Regions from separate parts of the Streptacidiphilus albus JL83 genome, predicted to be linked through region 1. Evidence: riboswitches for the same ligand, from Rfam matches in the RefSeq annotation. Region 1 holds a riboswitch; each other region holds the start of a gene.
What was found. Region 1 has a riboswitch for cobalamin ahead of BS75_RS29840 (cobalamin biosynthesis protein). Riboswitches for the same ligand answer to the same signal wherever they lie in the genome.

Region 1 (5,601 bases):
GGCCCAGGGCGCTGTGCGGGTCCCCGGCGTAGACCCGGGGGGTCATCCGGACCGGGGTCCCGGCCGGCGGCGCCGAACCGTCCGAGGGCGTCGAGCCGTCCGGGTTCACCAGCCGCCGGACCACGCTCTGCGGGGTGGTGCCCAGGACCGGGCCGATCACCGTGCGGGCCGGGCCGAAGGGGGTGTCCCACTCCAGCGCGTAGCGTCCGGGGCGGAGCGTCTCGACGCTCCGGGTCAGCTCGACCTTCCCGTCACCGGCGGTGTGCACCCGCAGCCCGCCGGCGTCGGCGGGCGCGTCGCCCCCGGTCCGCACCGAGAACTCGGACACGGCCCGCCCTGCGATCAGTGCCGCGGCGCCCGCTCCGAGGGCCGCCGCACCGGCGACCGCTGCTGCCCGTCCCCAACGCATGTCGCTCCCGAGAGTCCGCCGGTCCGTCCCTGTCGGTCCGTGCCTTCCCTCCATCCCAGTACCGGGCCCCCGATCCCGCCAGTCGGGCGCGTCCATCCGACGCTGTGTCCCGTTTGCCTCCACAAGGGTGACAGTCTGCGCATTGCTGCTGCTCAGCGCCGATGGTTACGGTCCCCCATCGCTACATTTCCCCCCGCTCCGGAAGCAGGTCCCCTGATGGGCACGTCAGCCATCGCCAACGGCGGTGTCTCGTTCTGGTACTCGGCGCTGGGACTCCCCGCGCCGCGCACGCCCCTCGACGGCTCGGCCGAGGCCGACATCTGCATCGTCGGCGGCGGCTACACCGGCCTGTGGACCGCCTACTACCTGAAGAAGGCCGACCCGGGACTCCGGATCACGGTGCTGGAGCAGCGCTTCTGCGGCTACGGCGCGTCCGGCCGCAACGGCGGCTGGCTCTACAACGGCTTCGCCGGGCGCGGGGTCTTCGCCCGGAAGTACGGCAAGCCGGGCGCGGTCGCCATGCAGCAGGCGATGAACCGCGCGGTGGACGAGGTGATCGAGGTCTGCGCGGCCGAGTCCATCGACGCGGACATCGTCAAGGGCGGGATGATGGAGGTCGCCTACACCCCGGCCCAGCTGTCCCGGCTGCAGGGCTACGTCGACGGCGAGCACGCCTACGGCGAGACCGACCACGTGCTGCTGAGCGCGGCCGAGGCGACGGCGCGGATCAATGTCGCCGGGACCCTCGGCGGCAGCTACACCCCGCACGGCGCGCGGATCCAGCCGGCCAAGCTGGTGCAGGGGCTGGCCCGGGTGGTGGAGTCGCTGGGCGTGGTGGTCCACGAGGGCAGCGCGGTCACCGAGATCCTGCCGGCCGAGGCGGGCCGGCCGGCCCGGGCGGTGACCGCGCGGGGCACGGTCTCGGCGCGGTTCGTGCTGCGCGCCACCGAGGGCTTCACCTCGGCGCTGCGCGGGGAGCGGCGCTCCTGGCTGCCGATGAACTCCTCCATGGTCGTCACCGAGCCGCTGCCGCAGTCCTTCTGGGACTCGGTCGGCTGGGAGGCCAGGGAGACCCTCGGCGACATGGCGCACGCGTACATGTACGCCCAGCGCACCGCCGACGACCGGATCGCGCTCGGCGGGCGCGGCGTGCCCTACCGCTTCGGCTCGCGGACCGACAACGACGGCGTGACCGCGCAGCAGACCATCGACCAGCTGCGGGAGATCGTCACCCGGTTCTTCCCGGCGGCGAAGGACGTCCGGATCGACCACGCCTGGTCGGGCGTGCTCGGCGTGCCGCGCGACTGGTGCTCCACCGTCGAGCTGGACCGGGTCTCCGGCCTCGGCTGGGCCGGCGGCTACGTCGGCAGCGGCGTGACCACCACCAACCTGGCCGCGCGGACCCTGCGCGACCTGGTGCTGCGGGAGCTGCACGGCACCGAGGGCACCGAGCTGACGGCACTGCCCTGGGTCGGCCACCAGGTCCGCCGCTGGGAGCCGGAGCCGTTCCGCTGGATCGGCGTCCACGGGATGTACGCGGCCTACCACGCGGCGGACCGGCAGGAGCTGGCCGGGCGGGCGACCACCTCGCCGATCGCCAGGGTCGCCGACGTGATCTCCGGGCGGCACTGACCGCGCCGGGGGAACGGCTTCCACCAGGGACTCTGACACAGAGCGACCGGTCGTGGGCACTCCGAGATGCGGAATCCGCACCCGGGGCCGAGGCTTGGATCCGGGGGTGACCGGAGCGCAGCACTCGACGACCAAGGAGTGCCCATGGCTGTTCTTACCTGGCTGCTCGTCGCCCCGCTGGGGCTGCTCGTCATCCTCGGCCTCGCCTGGTTCGAGGACCGGATGCTCCGACCGCCGGCGAGTCCGGCCGAGCAGGTGCTCCGACGGCAGATCGAGAGCGGCCCGCAGAACCGGTCCACGCCGGTCGCCCAGCTCACCCAGGGCGGCGCGGAGCTGCTGAGCCTGGTCAGGAACCAGCCGCGGCAGATCACCGGCAGCATCAACCCGCCGAGCGTGCAGGGGCGCGACAGCGCGGCTTAGGCCGGGTCGCGGAGCGGGCCCGGCCCAACTGCTCAGGCCGGGTCGCGGAGCGGGCCCGGCCCGGCTTGCTCGGGCCGGGTCGCGGAGCGGGCCCGGCCAGAGCAACCAGGCCGGGCCTCTGGTGTGACCATCGTCGCTGGACGGCGTGTTGACGCGTCATCCGGCCGCATGGTGGGATCAATGGGCCATACGGAGGCATGGAGAGGAAGCCGGTGCGAATCCGGCGCGGTCCCGCCACTGTCACCGGGGAGCGCTTTCGAACATCGGCCACGGCAGCTCGGTTCCGCTGCGGGAAGGCCCGGAAGCGTGTCGATCCGGAAGCCAGGAGACTCTCGCCCCCGGTTCGTCGATCCAGGGCGCGGACCCTGAGTGAGGACATCCACGCCATGCGCGCCTCCCCCCTGCCGCCGATTGCCGCCGTCCCTGCGCAGTCGCCCCACTGACCGCCGTGCGCAGCGCCTTCGCGCTGGGCGTCGCCGCCGGCTACGCGGCCGACGCGGTCCTCGGCGACCCCCGGCGCGGGCACCCGGTGGCCGGTTTCGGCCGGGCCGCCGGCGCACTGGAGCGACGGCTGTGGCGGGACCGCCGGGACGCCGGGGCCGCCTTCACCGCGCTGAGCGTCGGCTCGGTCGCGCTGGGGGCGCTGGCCGCCGACCGGCTGGTGCGCGACTCGGCGCCGGGCCGCGCGGCGCTGGCCGCCGCCGCCACCTGGACCGTGCTCGGCGGCGCCTCGCTGGTCCGCGAGGCCCGCACCATCGGCGGGGCGCTGGAGTCCGGCGACCTCGCCGCGGCCCGGGAGCGGCTGCCCTACCTCTGCGGACGCGACCCCCGGGAGCTGACCGAGCAGCAGGTCGCCCGCGCCGTGGTCGAGTCCGTCGCCGAGAACACCGCCGACGCCGTGGTCAACGCCCTGGTCTGGGGCGCGCTCGCGGGCACGCCCGGGCTGCTGGCGTTCCGCGCGGTGAACACCCTGGACGCCATGGTCGGCCACCGCTCACCGCGCCACCTCCGCTTCGGCTGGGCCTCGGCCCGGCTGGACGACGTGGCCGGCTGGCCGGGCGCACGGCTGACCGCGCTGCTGACGGTCGCCGCCGCCGAGCCCGCGCGCCGCGCCGACGCCTGGCGGGTCTGGCGCCGCGACAGCTCCGCCCACCCGAGCCCCAACGCCGGCCAGGCGGAGGCGGCGTTCGCGGGCGCGCTCGGGGTACGACTCGGGGGGACGCTGCGCTACGGCACCCGCGAAGAGCACCGACCGGTGCTGGGCGCGGGGGCGCGGCCGGTGGCGGTCGCGGACATCGAACGCGCCTGCGTGCTCTCCCGGCGGGTGGGACTGCTGGCGGCCGGAGCGGCCGTACTGGCGAGCAGTGTGATCGGGAAGAGGGGGAGGCGACGATGAACGGCGCACTGCTGGTCGCTGGGACGACCTCGGACGCGGGCAAGAGCGTGGTCACCGCCGGCATCTGCCGCTGGCTGGCCCGACAGGGCGTCAAGGTCGCGCCGTTCAAGGCGCAGAACATGTCGCTGAACTCCTTCGTCACCCTGGACGGCGCCGAGATCGGCCGGGCCCAGGCGATGCAGGCGGCGGCGGCCGGGGTCGAGCCGGAGGCGGCGATGAACCCGGTGCTGCTCAAGCCCGGCGCGGACGGCCGCAGCCAGGTCGTGGTGCTGGGCCGCCCGGTCGCCGAGGTCGGCGCGCTGGACTACCGCGAGCGCAAGCCCGCGCTGCTGCGCACCGCCCTGGACTGCCTGGCCGACCTGCGCGCCCGCTACGACGTGGTGGTCTGCGAGGGCGCGGGCTCCCCCGCCGAGATCAACCTGCGTGACCGGGACATCGCCAACATGGGCCTGGCCACGGCCGCCTCGCTGCCGGTGGTGGTGGTCGGGGACATCGACCGGGGCGGGGTGTTCGCGGCCATGTTCGGCACGCTGGCGCTGCTGTCGGCCGAGGACCAGCGGCATGTCGGCGGCTGGATCGTGAACAAGTTCCGCGGCGACGTCCGGCTGCTGCAGCCTGGTCTGGACATGCTGCGGCAGCTGACCCACCGTCCGAGCCTGGGCGTGCTGCCGATGCTGCCGGGGCTGTGGCTGGACGCCGAGGACTCGCTGGACCTGGCCGGGATCGTCGACCGCGCGCCCGGCGGCGCCGCGCACGGCCGGGAGGTGCTGCGGGTCTCGGTGGTGCGGCTGCCCCGGCTGTCCAACTTCACCGACATCGACGCCCTCGCCCAGGAGCCGGGCGTGCTGGTGCGCTGGGCGACCCGGCCCGAGGAACTGGCCGACGCCGACCTGGTCGTGCTGCCCGGCACCCGGTCCACCGTCGCCGACCTGGCCTGGCTGCGCGAGCGCGGCCTGGACGCGGCGCTGGCCGCCCGGGCCGAGCGGGGACTGCCGGTGCTCGGCGTCTGCGGCGGCTACCAGATGCTCGGCCGGACCATCACCGACCGGGTCGAGTCCCGGGCCGGGACGGTCGACGGGCTCGGACTGCTGCCGCTGCGGATCGAGTTCGCCGCCGAGAAGACGCTGGCCCGGCCGGTCGGACGGGCTCTGGGCGAGACCGTCTTCGGCTACGAGATCCACCACGGGGTGGCCGACGTCGACGGCGGCGAGCCCTTCGTCACCGACTCCGCCGGCCAGGCCCTGGACGGCTGCCGCGCGGACGCGGTCTGGGGCACCACCTGGCACGGCCTGCTGGAGAACGACGGCTTCCGCCGCGCGCTGCTGCGCGAGGCCGCCGCCCGCTCCGGACGGGACTTCACCCCCGCGCCGGACACCTGCTTCGCCGCCGCCCGGGAGGAACGGCTCGACCGCCTCGGCGACCTGATCGAGCAGCACGCCGACACCGACGCCCTGCTGCGGCTGATCGAGGGCGGCGTCCCGGCCGGCCTGCCGTTCGTCCCGCCGGGCGCGCCATGACCGGGCAGCCCGAAAACGCACCACCCCGAACCGATTTCCTGACGATCACGAAGGAGCCCGACGTGGCCACCGAACCGCGCGCTGCGACGGTCCTGCTGCTGTCCACCGCCGACACCGACCTGCTCGCGGCCCGCGCCGCCGGGGCCGGCTACCGGATCGGCAACCCGACCCGGGTCGACCCCGGCGAGGAGCTGCGCGGCCTGGTGGACGGCGCGGACGTGGCCGTG
Region 2 (5,601 bases), 3.3 Mb from region 1:
GCGGGCGGCGCGGGTCTCCGCGTAGGCCTCGTGCCGACCGAGCCGCTCGGCCAGGTCGCAGCTGGTCTCGTAGGCGGCCAGCATGATCCGCTCGGAGATCCGGGTGGACAGCGCCTTGGCCTCGGCCGAGTCGAAGGCCAGCCGGCGCCGGAAGAAGACGTCCTGGAGGCCCATCACGCCCAGGCCGACCGGCCGCCAGCGGGAGTTGGAGGCGCCGGCCTCGGGGGTCGGGTAGAAGTTGATGTCCACCACCCGGTCCAGGAAGGTCACCGCGGTGCGGACGGTGGTGTCCAGCCGCTCCCAGTCGACCTCGCCGTCCGGCAGCAGGTGGGCGGCCAGGTTGACCGAGCCGAGGTTGCAGACGGCGGTCTCGGAGTCGTCCGTGACCTCCAGGATCTCGGTGCAGAGGTTGGAGGAGTGGACGGTGCGGCCGGGCAGCGCGGTCTGGTTGGCGGCGCGGTTGGAGGCGTCCTTGAAGGTCATCCAGCCGTTGCCGGTCTGCGCCAGGGTGCGCATCATCCGGGCGTACAGGGTGCGCGCCGGGATGCTGCGCACGGCCAGGCCGGCCGCCTCGGCCTTGGCGTAGCCGGCGTCGAACTCGGCGCCCCACAGGTCCACCAGCTCCGGGACGTCGCCGGGGGAGAACAGCGACCAGTCGCCGTCGGTCTCGACCCGGCGCATGAACTCGTCCGGGACCCAGTGCGCCAGGTTCAGGTTGTGGGTGCGCCGGGCCTCCTCGCCGGTGCTGTCGCGGAGCTCCAGGAACTCCTCGATGTCCGCGTGCCAGGTCTCCAGGTAGACGCAGGCCGCGCCCTTGCGCCGGCCGCCCTGGTTGACCGCCGCGACCGAGGAGTCCAGCGTCCGCAGGAACGGCACGATGCCGTTGGACTGGCCGTTGGTCCCCCGGATCAGGCTGCCGCGGGAGCGGATCCGGCTGTAGGAGAGGCCGATGCCGCCGGCGTGCTTGCTCAGCCGGGCGATCTGGGCGTAGCGGCTGTAGATCGAGTCCAGCTCGTCCAGCGGCGAGTCCAGCAGGTAGCAGGAGGACATCTGCGGGTGCCGGGTGCCGGAGTTGAACAGGGTCGGCGAGGAGGGCAGGTACTCCAGCCGGCTCATCAGCCGGTAGAGCTCCGCCACCTCGGCCACGGACCCGGTGTCGCCGCCGATCTGCAGGCCGCAGGCCACGCGGAGCAGGAAGTGCTGCGGGGTCTCGATCACCTGACGGGTGATCGGGTGGCGCAGCAGGTAGCGGGAGTAGACCGTGCGCAGGCCGAAGTACTCGAAGCGGTCGTCGGCGGTGAAGTCGATCACCGCGTCCAGGGCGTCGGCGTGGGCGGTGACGAACTCGGCGGTCGCGTCGCCGATCAGGCCCTCCCGGTGGCCGACGGTGACCGAGGCGGCGAAGCAGGTGGCGCCCTGGCCGCTCGCCTCCTCGCGGATCTCCTCGGCCAGCAGCCGGGCGGCGAGCCGCGAGTACTGCGGGTCCTCGGCGATCAGCGCGGCGGCGGCCTCGGTGGCCAGCCCTCGCAACTCTGCGTAGTCGGCGGAGCCGCTGCGCCCGCGCAGGGCGGCGGCGGCGACCCGGCCGGGGTCGACCTCGGTCAGGTCGACGGAGCGCTCGGTGAGGGTACGCAGCAGGGCGGCCCCGGGGCCGTCGGCGGTTCCGGGGGCACCGGGTCCACCTGCCTGCTGGGGCAGGGTGGCGGTGGCTGTGTCGATCACTTTTCGCTCCTCGTCGGCGGCCGGTCGGCGGTGGGTCGCGACGGGCGGGATCGAGGCGCGCAGGCACGCATGAAGGCAGCGCGCAGCACATCCTCGGCCCACCCGCGAGGCCCGGAAGTTCACGGCTGTCGGCAGGTCATCGGACTTGCGGCCAGGCAGAAGCACCGGCCGCTCACCGCTGCGGGGCAGTCCCGGATTCGCACCGGGTTCCCCTGCGTCGACAGCGAGAGTGAGCATACATCTGGTGGCGCTTCTCAGAAGCACCACCAGATGTTGTGTCGGACGTGAGGAGATTCACCCGACGACTGGAACCGGCAATTCCGCTCCGTCGACCCCGGTCGTGCTACCGGAGGTCGAGCGAATAGGTCATCAGTTGCACTCCGGGGACCGGGGACCAGTCGCGTTCGGGGGTGCGGACGAAGCCCAGCCGGTCGTATATCCGGTGGGCGTGGACCATGGCGTTCTGGGTGGACATCACCAGCCGCGGCAGGCCGAGCTCGCGGGCCCGGTCGATGCAGCCGCGGACCAGCGCCTCGCCCGCGCCCCGGCCGCGGGCCTCGGCGGAGACGGCCAGCATCCGGAACTCGCCCTCCTGCTCCTGGGCCAGGTCCGCGTAGGGCGAGCCGGGCGGGGCGAAGGTCACCGACCCGAGCAGGGCGCCGCTCGCGGGGTCCACCGCGACCAGCAGTTCGGCCTGCACCGAGCGGTCGCGCCCGTCGCGCAGTCGCTGTGCGTAGTCGCCGTCGCGCGCGGTGTGCCCGTCGGCGATGAATGACTCGGCGGTGAGATGGCCTGCGGCGTCGAGCTCCGAGTCGAGAGCGGGGCGGATGATGATGTTCATCCTGGAAGTCTGCCCGACGCCGGGCGGACACCCGGACGGCGGGTGCGGCGGGGGCGCCCGCCGGGCGTGACCGCTGGTGGCGTGTCAGATTCGGAGCGTGACCAAGAAGAGGATGCGGCAGACGATGGGGCTGGGCCTGGCCGCGGCCCTGGCCGGGCCGCTGCTGGCCGTCGGTGCGCCCGACCGGGCCGCGGCGGCGACCCCGGCCCGGGGACGGCCAGGGCGGCGCCCAGGGCGGCGGCGGACGGCTCCACGGCGGCACGGCGGCAGCCCGCCCGGTCCGCGCCGGGCTGCGGGCTCGAACTGGTCCAGGGGAAGCGGCAGGCGCTGGCACTGCGGCTGCGGGGGCTGCACCGGGTGTACCCGGCCGGCGGCCGCTGGTCGCGTTTCTCGCTGACCGTCGGCAACCGGCTGGCCGTGCCCTGCCGACGGGTCGCCGCGGTGGTGGTCTTCGGGGCGCGCTCCCGCACCCTGCACCGGGGCGACGTCCAGCTGCAGTGGCGGAGGGCGGCCGGGCGCTGGAACCCGGTGGGGCTGCTCGACGAGGCGGGGGTGCTGGCCGGGAAGGTCGGGCCGGCCGCCGGGACCGGCCTGGCGGCCGGGAGCCGCACCGCCGTCCCGCTGCGGCTGCGCTTCGGCCGGTCGGCTCCCGATGGTCAGTGGCTGACCATGGCCGTGGGCTTCGTGCCGGTCCGGCTGGGCGGCCAGTCGGTGCCGCTGCCGGTGGGCGTCTCCGAGCCCTACCTGTTCCGGGTGGAGCGGGCCCGCCGGGTGCGGCGGCACGTCCGTCCGGCGCAGCCGGAGACGCAGTGGACGGCAGAGTGGACGGCGCAGTGGGCGGCGCGGCCGTCGGCCGACCGGGCGGACCGGTGGCGGCCGCAGCTGGCCGACACCGGCTCGGCCGGGGTCGGCCCGGCCGCGCTGACCGCGCTGGCCCTGCTCGGCGTCGGCGCCGCGCTGCTGCTCGGGACCGGCCGCGGCGTCCGGCGACGGGGACCCGGGCCCGGACGGGGGCTCAGGCCGGGCGGGTGAACAGCCGCCGGACCTGCTCCAGCTCGGCCCCGGTCAGCCCGTGCGCCCGGAGGAACCCGGCGGTGCTGCCGTGGCGGGCGGTCACCCGGTCCAGGAACAGCTCCAGCAGGACCGGGTGGACCGGCCGGGAGATCCGGTCCACGCCGAACTCGTCCAGGTAGTGGACGGGCTCGCCGAGCAGCCCGAGGCCGGTGTTGGAGAGCACGTAGTCGGCGTCGATGGTGCGCCGGTCGACCCCGAGGACGTCGAGCAGCACGGCGACGGTGATCCCGGTCCGGTCCTTGCCGACGGCGCAGTGGACCAGCGCGGGCAGCGCCCCGGGCTCCAGCAGCCGGCGGAGGCAGGCGACGATCGGGGGACCGGCCACGTCGGCCATGAAGACGTACATCGAGTCGAGGCCGTCGAAGTGGACGCCGTCGGCGGCGGCGGCCGTCCGGGCGGCGGCGATCCTCCCGGCGGTGTCGGCGGTGTCGGCGGTGTCGGCGGTGTCGGCGGTGTCGGCGGTGTCGGCGGTGGAGGCGGCGGCGTTCACGGCCGAGCCGGGGTCGGCCGAGTCGGGGTTGGCCGAGTCGGGGTTGGCGGAGGCGTCCGGCAGCGGCGGCAGTGTCGGCAGGGAGACCAGGGTGTACTCCAGGCCGTGCCGGAGGTCCGGCCAGCAGGCGACCTCGGGCCCTCCGCGCAGGTCGACGACGGTGCTCAGGCCGAGCTCGGCGAGCCGGGCCGCGCCCTCGGGCCGAAGCTCGCCGAGCGAACCGGAGCGGAACAGCACGCCGTCGCGGACCCGGCCGCCGTCGGCCGTGGCGTGGCCCCCGGCGTCGCGCAGGTTCCGGACACCGGGGACGTCCAGCAGCCGGGCGGCGTCCGCCGGGTCGCCGAGGGCCGCGCCGGACAGGGATATCGCTGGATTGTCGGTGGTCTCCATGGCTGCCACCCTAGAGTGCCGTGCCGTCAGATCCCGGCGGAGGAGCCGAGGTCGGCGGCGATCGCTGCCAGGAGTTCGCGCGCCGTTGTGCGGGCGTCGCCGAGCGCGTCACTCGACGGCACCGGGACCACCACCTCCAGGTAGCACTTGAGCTTGGGTTCCGTCCCGGAGGGGCGGACCACCACCCGGGCCGAGGCGACCCCGTCGCCGCTCAGCCGGTAGCGCAGCCCCTCGGTGGGTGGGAGGCCGTCGGCGCCCTGCCCCAGGTCCTCGGCGGAGTCCACCCGCAGGCCGCCGAGGACGGTCGGCGGGCGCTCGCGCAGCCCGGCCAGGACGGCGGCCATGCGGTGCGGGTCGTGCAGCCGGGCGGAGCGCTGCTCGGTGGCGTGCAGGCCGTGGGTGAGCGCCAGGTCGTCCAGCAGGTCGCCCAGGGTCCGGCCGGACTCCGCCAGCACGCCGGCCAGTTCGGCGACGGCCAGGGCGGCGGTGAGGCCGTCCTTGTCGCGGACCGCCTCCGGGTCGACGCAGTAGCCCAGCGCCTCCTCGTAGCCGTAGCGGAGTCCCGGAGCCCGGGTGATCCACTTGAAGCCGGTCAGCGTCTCGGCGTAGCCGAGCCCGGCGGCCTCGGCGATCCGGGCCAGCAGCGAGGAGGAGACGATGGTGGTGGCGAAGGTCCCCTCGGCCCGCCGGGCCACCAGGTGGGCCGCGAGCAGGGCGCCCACCTCGTCCCCGGACAGGGCGCGCCAGCCGCCGGGCAGGCCGGGGTCGGGGACCGCGACCGCCAGCCGGTCGGCGTCGGGGTCGTGGGCCAGCACCAGGTCCGGGGCGTGCCGGGCGGCGGTGCGGAAGGCCAGGTCCAGCGCGCCCGGCTCCTCCGGGTTGGGGAAGCGCAGGGTCGGGAAGTCCGGGTCGGGCTCGCCCTGTTCGGGGACGACGACGGGCGCGGGGAAGCCGGCCCGCGCGAAGGCGGCCAGCAGCAGGTCCCGGCCGACGCCGTGCAGCGGGGTGTAGACCGTGGTGAGCCCGCGCGGGCTGCCGGGGTCGAGGGTGGCCACGGCGCGGGCGAGGTAGGGCTCGACGGTCT
Region 3 (5,601 bases), 1.3 Mb from region 1:
TGCTGGGCAACGTCCACCGGCATGTCGGCCCCGGACAGGAGTGCCTGCTCCGGCTCACCGCCGACGATGAAGTCCTGCGCCTGGAGGTGCACGACTCCAGCCCGGTGCTCCCCCGGCTGCTCCACCCCGACCTGGACGCGGCCGGCGGTCGCGGCCTCGGCATGGTGACGGCGCTGAGCAAGGAGTGGGGGGCGGCCCCGGAGGGCGAGGGCAAGGTCGTCTGGTTCACCCTCCAGGCCGCACCACGACTGGACCCCGCCCGGGGAGGGGCGGGGTGGCGGAACACCGGTGCTCCGCTGCAGGCCGTCGTGGATCAGGTGGCCGTGCTTCAGGAGTTGGAGCCGGCACCGGCGCCCGGGGCGCTGTCGGAGGGGCGGTCGGCCGAACCCGTCCCGGTCGCGGCCGCCGCGACCTTGTCGGTCACCGCGTCGGCGCCGGTCGAGCCGCCGTTGGTCTCGGTGAGCAGGTCGTAGCGCTGGCGGTACTCGAACTCGTCGATCTCACCGTCGGCGTACTTGCGGTTCAGGGTCTCGACCGGGGTCGGCGGCGCCGACTCCGGTCCGGACCACCCGGACCGGCGGCCGTGGTCCCGACCGTGGCCGTGGCCGCGGTCGAAGCCAGGACCGGGACCGTAGCCGCGCCCCGGCCCGCCGGCCAGCCCGTGGCGCCGGCGCAGCACCTTGCGGATGAAGATCGCGACCGCGACCCAGAACAGCGGGAACACCAGGAACCACGGGCCGGGCCCGCCGTGCCAGCTGTCCGCCAGCAGAGTTGTGTCCATCTCGCGCTCCTAGGGACTTCGTTCTCGGGGGCGCGCCGCGCGGTTTCGCGGCACGTCCCGAGCATCGCCCCGACGGGGCCCCCGGGTCGTCGTGCCCGGGCGGACACCTGTCCTGCTCCCCCGGGAGTACGCCGGGCCCACCCCCGCTACTCCCGCGAGCGCTCCCCCCGGGGCGGCCCCTGCCGCTCAGTCCCCGGACAGCACCCCGAGCGGGTCGGCGAGGACCGGGGCCCAGGCCAGTTCGGCGGCGCCGGCCAGCTCGGAGCGGTCCAGGGCGGCGGGGACGATCGGGACCCGGCCGCAGCGGCCCCAGTGGGAGCGGTCGGCGACCACGTCCGGGAGCCGCTCCGGGGCGGCGTCCAGCAGCGCCGCCAGGAAGGTGCCGAGGACGATCCGGTCGGGGTTGAGGATGTTGATCACCCCGGCGATGCCCAGGCCGAGCCGGTCGACGACATGGTCGAGGGCGGCCCTGGCGGCGGCGTCCCCGGCGGCCGCGTCGGCCAGCACCTCGGCCGTCTGCTCGTCCATGGAGCGGTCCGGGTCGGGGGTGCGGCCGGCGGCGGCGAGCAGGGCCGGCGGGTCGGCCTCGACGTCCAGGCAGCCCCGGTTGCCGCAGGGGCAGCGGCGGCCGTTCGGGTCGACCGTCAACTGACCGACCTCCAGGGCCAGTCCGGCGCTGCCGGTGTGCAACCGGCCGTCGACCACCAGTGCCCCGCCGATGCCCCGGTGGCCCGAGGCGATGTAGAGCAGGTGCCGGGCGCCGCGCCCCGCGCCGTGCCGGTGCTCGGCGAGCGCGGCGAGGTTGGCATCGTTGGCGACGTCCACCGGCAGCCCCAGACCGGCCTCGGCCACGGCCTGTTCGAGCAGGTCGCCGACGCGGGTGCCGGAGGGCCAGTCCAGGTACATGGCGGCGACGGCGGTGCGCTCGGGCAGGGCGACCGGGGTGGGCACCGCGAGGCCGAGGCCGACGCAGCGGCGCGGGTCGGCGGCGATCTGCCGCGCGGCCTCGGCGACGACGGCGCGCATCACCCGCTCGGGGGTCGGGTCGGCCGGCAGCGGCAGGTCGACCGGCTCGCCGAGCAGCCCGCCGAGGCCGGCCAGGGCGACGGTGAAGCCGTCGGCGTGGACCTGCGCGGCGACCACGACCGGCCCTGACGCGTCGACAGCCAGCCGGTGCGAGGGGCGGCCCCGGGTGCCGCCGGCCGGCCGGGCGTCAACGGTGATCAGCCGCAGCGCCTCCAACTCGCCGGTGATCGCGCCCGCGGTGGCCCGGGTGACCCCCAGCGCACCGGTGAGCGCGGAGCGGGTCGGCGCCGCTCCGGTGTGGATCAGCGAGAGCGCGGGCCCCAGGGCCGCACGCCCCCGGTCGGGACTTGTGTGAGTACGCTGCACCCTCCTATTCTGACTTTGTGCCGCAAATAAACAAAACAGCCGTCACTCCTGTCGCCTCCGCCGCCCCACACACCCGCCGTCCCACCGAGTGGTCGGCCAACCGGATCGCCCTGACCGCCTTCTTCGCCCTGGACGGGCTGGTCTTCGCCGGCTGGGTGGTCCGCATCCCGGCCGTCAAGGCGGCCGTCCACGCCTCGCCGGCCGATCTGGGGCTGGCCCTGCTCTGCGTGTCGATCGGGGCCATCGTGACCATGGGCCCGGTCGGCCGGCTGGTCCTGCGCCACGGCACCGCGCGGGTCACCCTGGTCGGCGCGGTCACGATGTGCGGCTCCGTGGCCCTGCCGCCGCAGGTCCACACGGTGCTCGGGCTGAGCGGGGCGCTGCTGCTGTTCGGCGCCGGCTTCGGCACCATGAACGTCGCCCTGAACAGCGCGGCGGTGGACCTGGTCGCCGTCATCCGCCGGCCGGTGATGCCGACCTTCCACGCCGCCTACAGCCTCGGCGGGCTGATCGGCGCCGCGCTCGGCGGAGTGCTGACCCGTTCCCTGACGGCCGCTCAGCACCTGGGCCTGATGGCGGCCTTCGGCCTGCTGGTCACCGCCGCCGCCGGGCCGGTACTGCTGCGCACCCACCCGGCGCCGGTGGCGGCCGCGGAGCCCGAGGACCCCGCTCCGGCGCCGGCCGACGGCCGGCTCCCCGCCGCCGGACCGTTCTTGCTGGTGCTGCTGCTCGGCCTGGTCGCGCTCTGCGACGCCTACGGCGAGGGCGCACTGGCCGACTGGGGCACCCTGCACCTCACCGCCGACCTGCACACCAGCGCCTCGGTCGCCGCCGCCGGCTTCGCCGCGTACTCGCTGGCGATGACCACCGGCCGGTTCAGCGGCACCCGGCTGGTCGAGCGCTTCGGCGCCACCCGGGTCATGGTCGGCGGCAGCGGCCTGGCCGCCGCAGGCATGCTGGTCGGCGCGCTCAGCCCGTCGCTGCCGCTGGTCCTGGGCGGGTTCCTGCTGGTCGGGCTCGGCCTGTCGAACATCTTCCCGCTGGCGATCGACCGGGCAGGGGCGCTCGACGGACCCAAGGGCGTGGCCACCGCCTCCATGCTGGGCTACGGCGGCATGGTCCTCGGCCCGCCGGTGATCGGCTTCCTGGCCCAGGGCATCGGACTCCCGCACGCCCTGCTCTCGGTGGCGCTGCTCGCGGCCCTCTCCGGCTGCTGCACCCTGGCCGTCCGCCGGGCCGCCGCCCGCACGATTGACTCTTGACAGACTCTTACCTACGATCGGCAGATCGTGACGGCACGAGGAAGCTGGTGGAACTCCAGCACGGTCGCGCCACTGTGAGCCGCTCCCCTCCCGGGGACCGGCGAGTCAGACACTCCGCCGCCGCGATGCCCCACCGAACCGAGGGACGCACGATCCCCGAAGGAGGCTCATCGATGAGCAGCAGTCTGCCCCTTACCGGTGTCACGGCCGGTGCCGCCGTCGGCCCCGCCACCGCCACCGCTCCGGTCGTCCTGCCCGCCGCCAGGGCGGCGGCCTGGCTCGCCGGCACCGCTCTGGCCGCCCTCGCGGCCTACTACTTCATCGGCGTGGACCAGGGCGCCTACTCGGTCCTCGGCCAGGACATGCACGTCCACGAGTTCGTCCACGACGCCCGGCACTTCCTCGGCTTCCCCTGCCACTGACCACTGCTGACAGGTCATAGATAAGTCGACAAGGGAATACGTGATGGAGAAAAGACTCATCCTGCGCGGGGTGCTGGCCGGCGCGGTGGCCGGGCTGCTCGCCTTCGTCTTCGCGCGGATCTTCGCCGAGCCGCTGATCGGCCGGGCGATCGACTACGAGAGCGGACGCGACGCCGCCGTCGCCGCGCTGGACCGGGCCGCCGGGACGGCGGTCCCGGACGAGGGGCCCGAGCTCTTCAGCCGTGGCGTCCAGGCCAACCTGGGGATCGGCGTCGGCATGGTGCTCTTCGGCATGGCCATGGGCGCGCTCCTCGCCGTCGTCCACGCGGTCTGCGTCGGCCGGGTCGGCCGGCTGCGGCCCCGCACCCTGGCGCTGCTGGTGGCGCTGGGCGGCTTCCTCGGCATCTACCTGGTGCCGTTCCTGAAGTACCCGGCCGACCCGCCGTCGATCGGGCACCCGGACACCATCCACGACCGGGGCAACCTCTACCTGGGCATGGTGGGCTGCTCGGTGCTGCTACTGGTCGCCGCCGTATGGTTGGGCCGACGGCTCCAGCCGCGCCTCGGCAACTGGAACGCCACGCTGCTGGCCGGCGCCGCCTTCGCGGTGGCCATCGGCACGGTCATGGCCCTGCTCCCCTCGCTGGGCGAACTGCCGGCGAACGTGAAGGAGTTCGGACACATGGCGAGCGAGACCCCGCTGCCGCTGCGGGACGCCCGGGGCGTGATCGTCTACCCGGGTTTCCCGGCCGACACGCTCTTCTCCTTCCGGCTGTACTCCGTCGCCGCCCAACTGCTGCTCTGGGCGACCCTGGGGCTGCTGTTCGGGCCGATGGCGGAGCGGCTGCTCGACCCCGGACGCGCCGCTCTCCGGCGCGCGCCGCAGGCGGTCGGCGTCCAGACGGTCGGCACCCAAGCGGTCGGCGCACCGGCGGTCGGCGCACTGTGAAGCCGCTGGAGCCGGGCCCGGTCGCGGCCGGGACGGAAGCGACGCTGCGGCGGCTCGCGGCCCTCGGGCCGTTCTTCGCCGTGGCGGCGCATCCCCCGCCCGTCCGCCCGGACGCCGCTCCGCCCGCCCCCTGGCGGGTCTTCGGCGAGCTGACCGCCGACCCGGCCCTGCTCCGGGACCGGGTCGACCGGGTCCGCGCCCACCTGGCCTCGGCCGGCCGACAGCCGGTCGCGGCGGTGGAGCTGCGGGTCGCCGCGTCCGTGGCCCAACTCGGGCTGACCGCCCGGCTGCTGTCGCCCGCCCTGGCCCTGGCCGCGCTCGACGGCGCCCGCCCGTGCCTGGATCCGGGCGCCCTGCGCTGGCAGCCGGAGCTCGGCGGCGCCTTCCCGCTCTCGCTGCCGCTCGCGGACCTGGCCCCGGGCCCCGACCCGGCCCCGGCACCCGGCGTCCCGGCCGGCACGGCCGACCCGGCCGGGACGGTGGAGGCCTGGGCCGACGCCCTGCTGGCGGGCCCGGTCCGGGAGCTGGTCCGGGCGGTGGCGCGGCTTTCGGTCGCCGAGCAGATCCTGTGGGGCAATGTCGCCTCGGCCGTCGACGCCGCCGCCCGGGTGGCCGGCGCGGCCCTCCCCGCGCGGGCCGCCCGACTCCGGGCCACCGCCGACCTGCTGCTGGACCATCCGCTGCTGCGTGCCGCGCACACGGCCGACGCCGGTACCGGCCGGTTCCGGCGACGCAACTGCTGCCTGATCTACCGGGCCGCGCCCGGACGGGCCGGCGGTCTCTGCGGGGACTGCG

Region 2: it holds a riboswitch for cobalamin, as region 1 does, so the genes downstream of both, BS75_RS14955 (ribonucleoside-diphosphate reductase subunit alpha) here and BS75_RS29840 (cobalamin biosynthesis protein) in region 1, are expected to answer to the same signal.
Region 3: it holds a riboswitch for cobalamin, as region 1 does, so the genes downstream of both, BS75_RS35240 (CbtB-domain containing protein) here and BS75_RS29840 (cobalamin biosynthesis protein) in region 1, are expected to answer to the same signal.

The regions. Positions count from the first base shown of each region.
Region 1 covers NZ_JQML01000001.1:6,788,375-6,793,975, reverse strand. The annotation lists gene BS75_RS29855 (alpha/beta hydrolase) at 1-409, opposite strand, end outside; gene BS75_RS29850 (NAD(P)/FAD-dependent oxidoreductase) at 626-2,041, shown strand; gene BS75_RS29845 (hypothetical protein) at 2,186-2,461, shown strand; cobalamin riboswitch at 2,638-2,815, shown strand; gene BS75_RS29840 (cobalamin biosynthesis protein) at 2,901-3,857, shown strand; gene BS75_RS29835 (cobyric acid synthase) at 3,854-5,374, shown strand; gene cobN (cobaltochelatase subunit CobN) at 5,437-5,601, shown strand, end outside.
Region 2 covers NZ_JQML01000001.1:3,481,423-3,487,023, reverse strand. The annotation lists gene BS75_RS14955 (ribonucleoside-diphosphate reductase subunit alpha) at 1-1,698, opposite strand, end outside; cobalamin riboswitch at 1,836-2,005, opposite strand; gene BS75_RS14950 (GNAT family N-acetyltransferase) at 2,066-2,563, opposite strand; gene BS75_RS14945 (hypothetical protein) at 2,921-3,595, shown strand; gene BS75_RS14940 (tyrosine-protein phosphatase) at 3,579-4,517, opposite strand; gene BS75_RS14935 (phospho-sugar mutase) at 4,544-5,601, opposite strand, start outside.
Region 3 covers NZ_JQML01000001.1:8,102,766-8,108,366, reverse strand. The annotation lists gene BS75_RS47265 (ATP-binding protein) at 1-473, shown strand, start outside; gene BS75_RS35250 (ROK family protein) at 968-2,173, opposite strand; gene BS75_RS35245 (MFS transporter) at 2,191-3,435, shown strand; cobalamin riboswitch at 3,438-3,570, shown strand; gene BS75_RS35240 (CbtB-domain containing protein) at 3,609-3,857, shown strand; gene BS75_RS35235 (CbtA family protein) at 3,901-4,806, shown strand; gene BS75_RS35230 ((2Fe-2S)-binding protein) at 4,803-5,601, shown strand, end outside.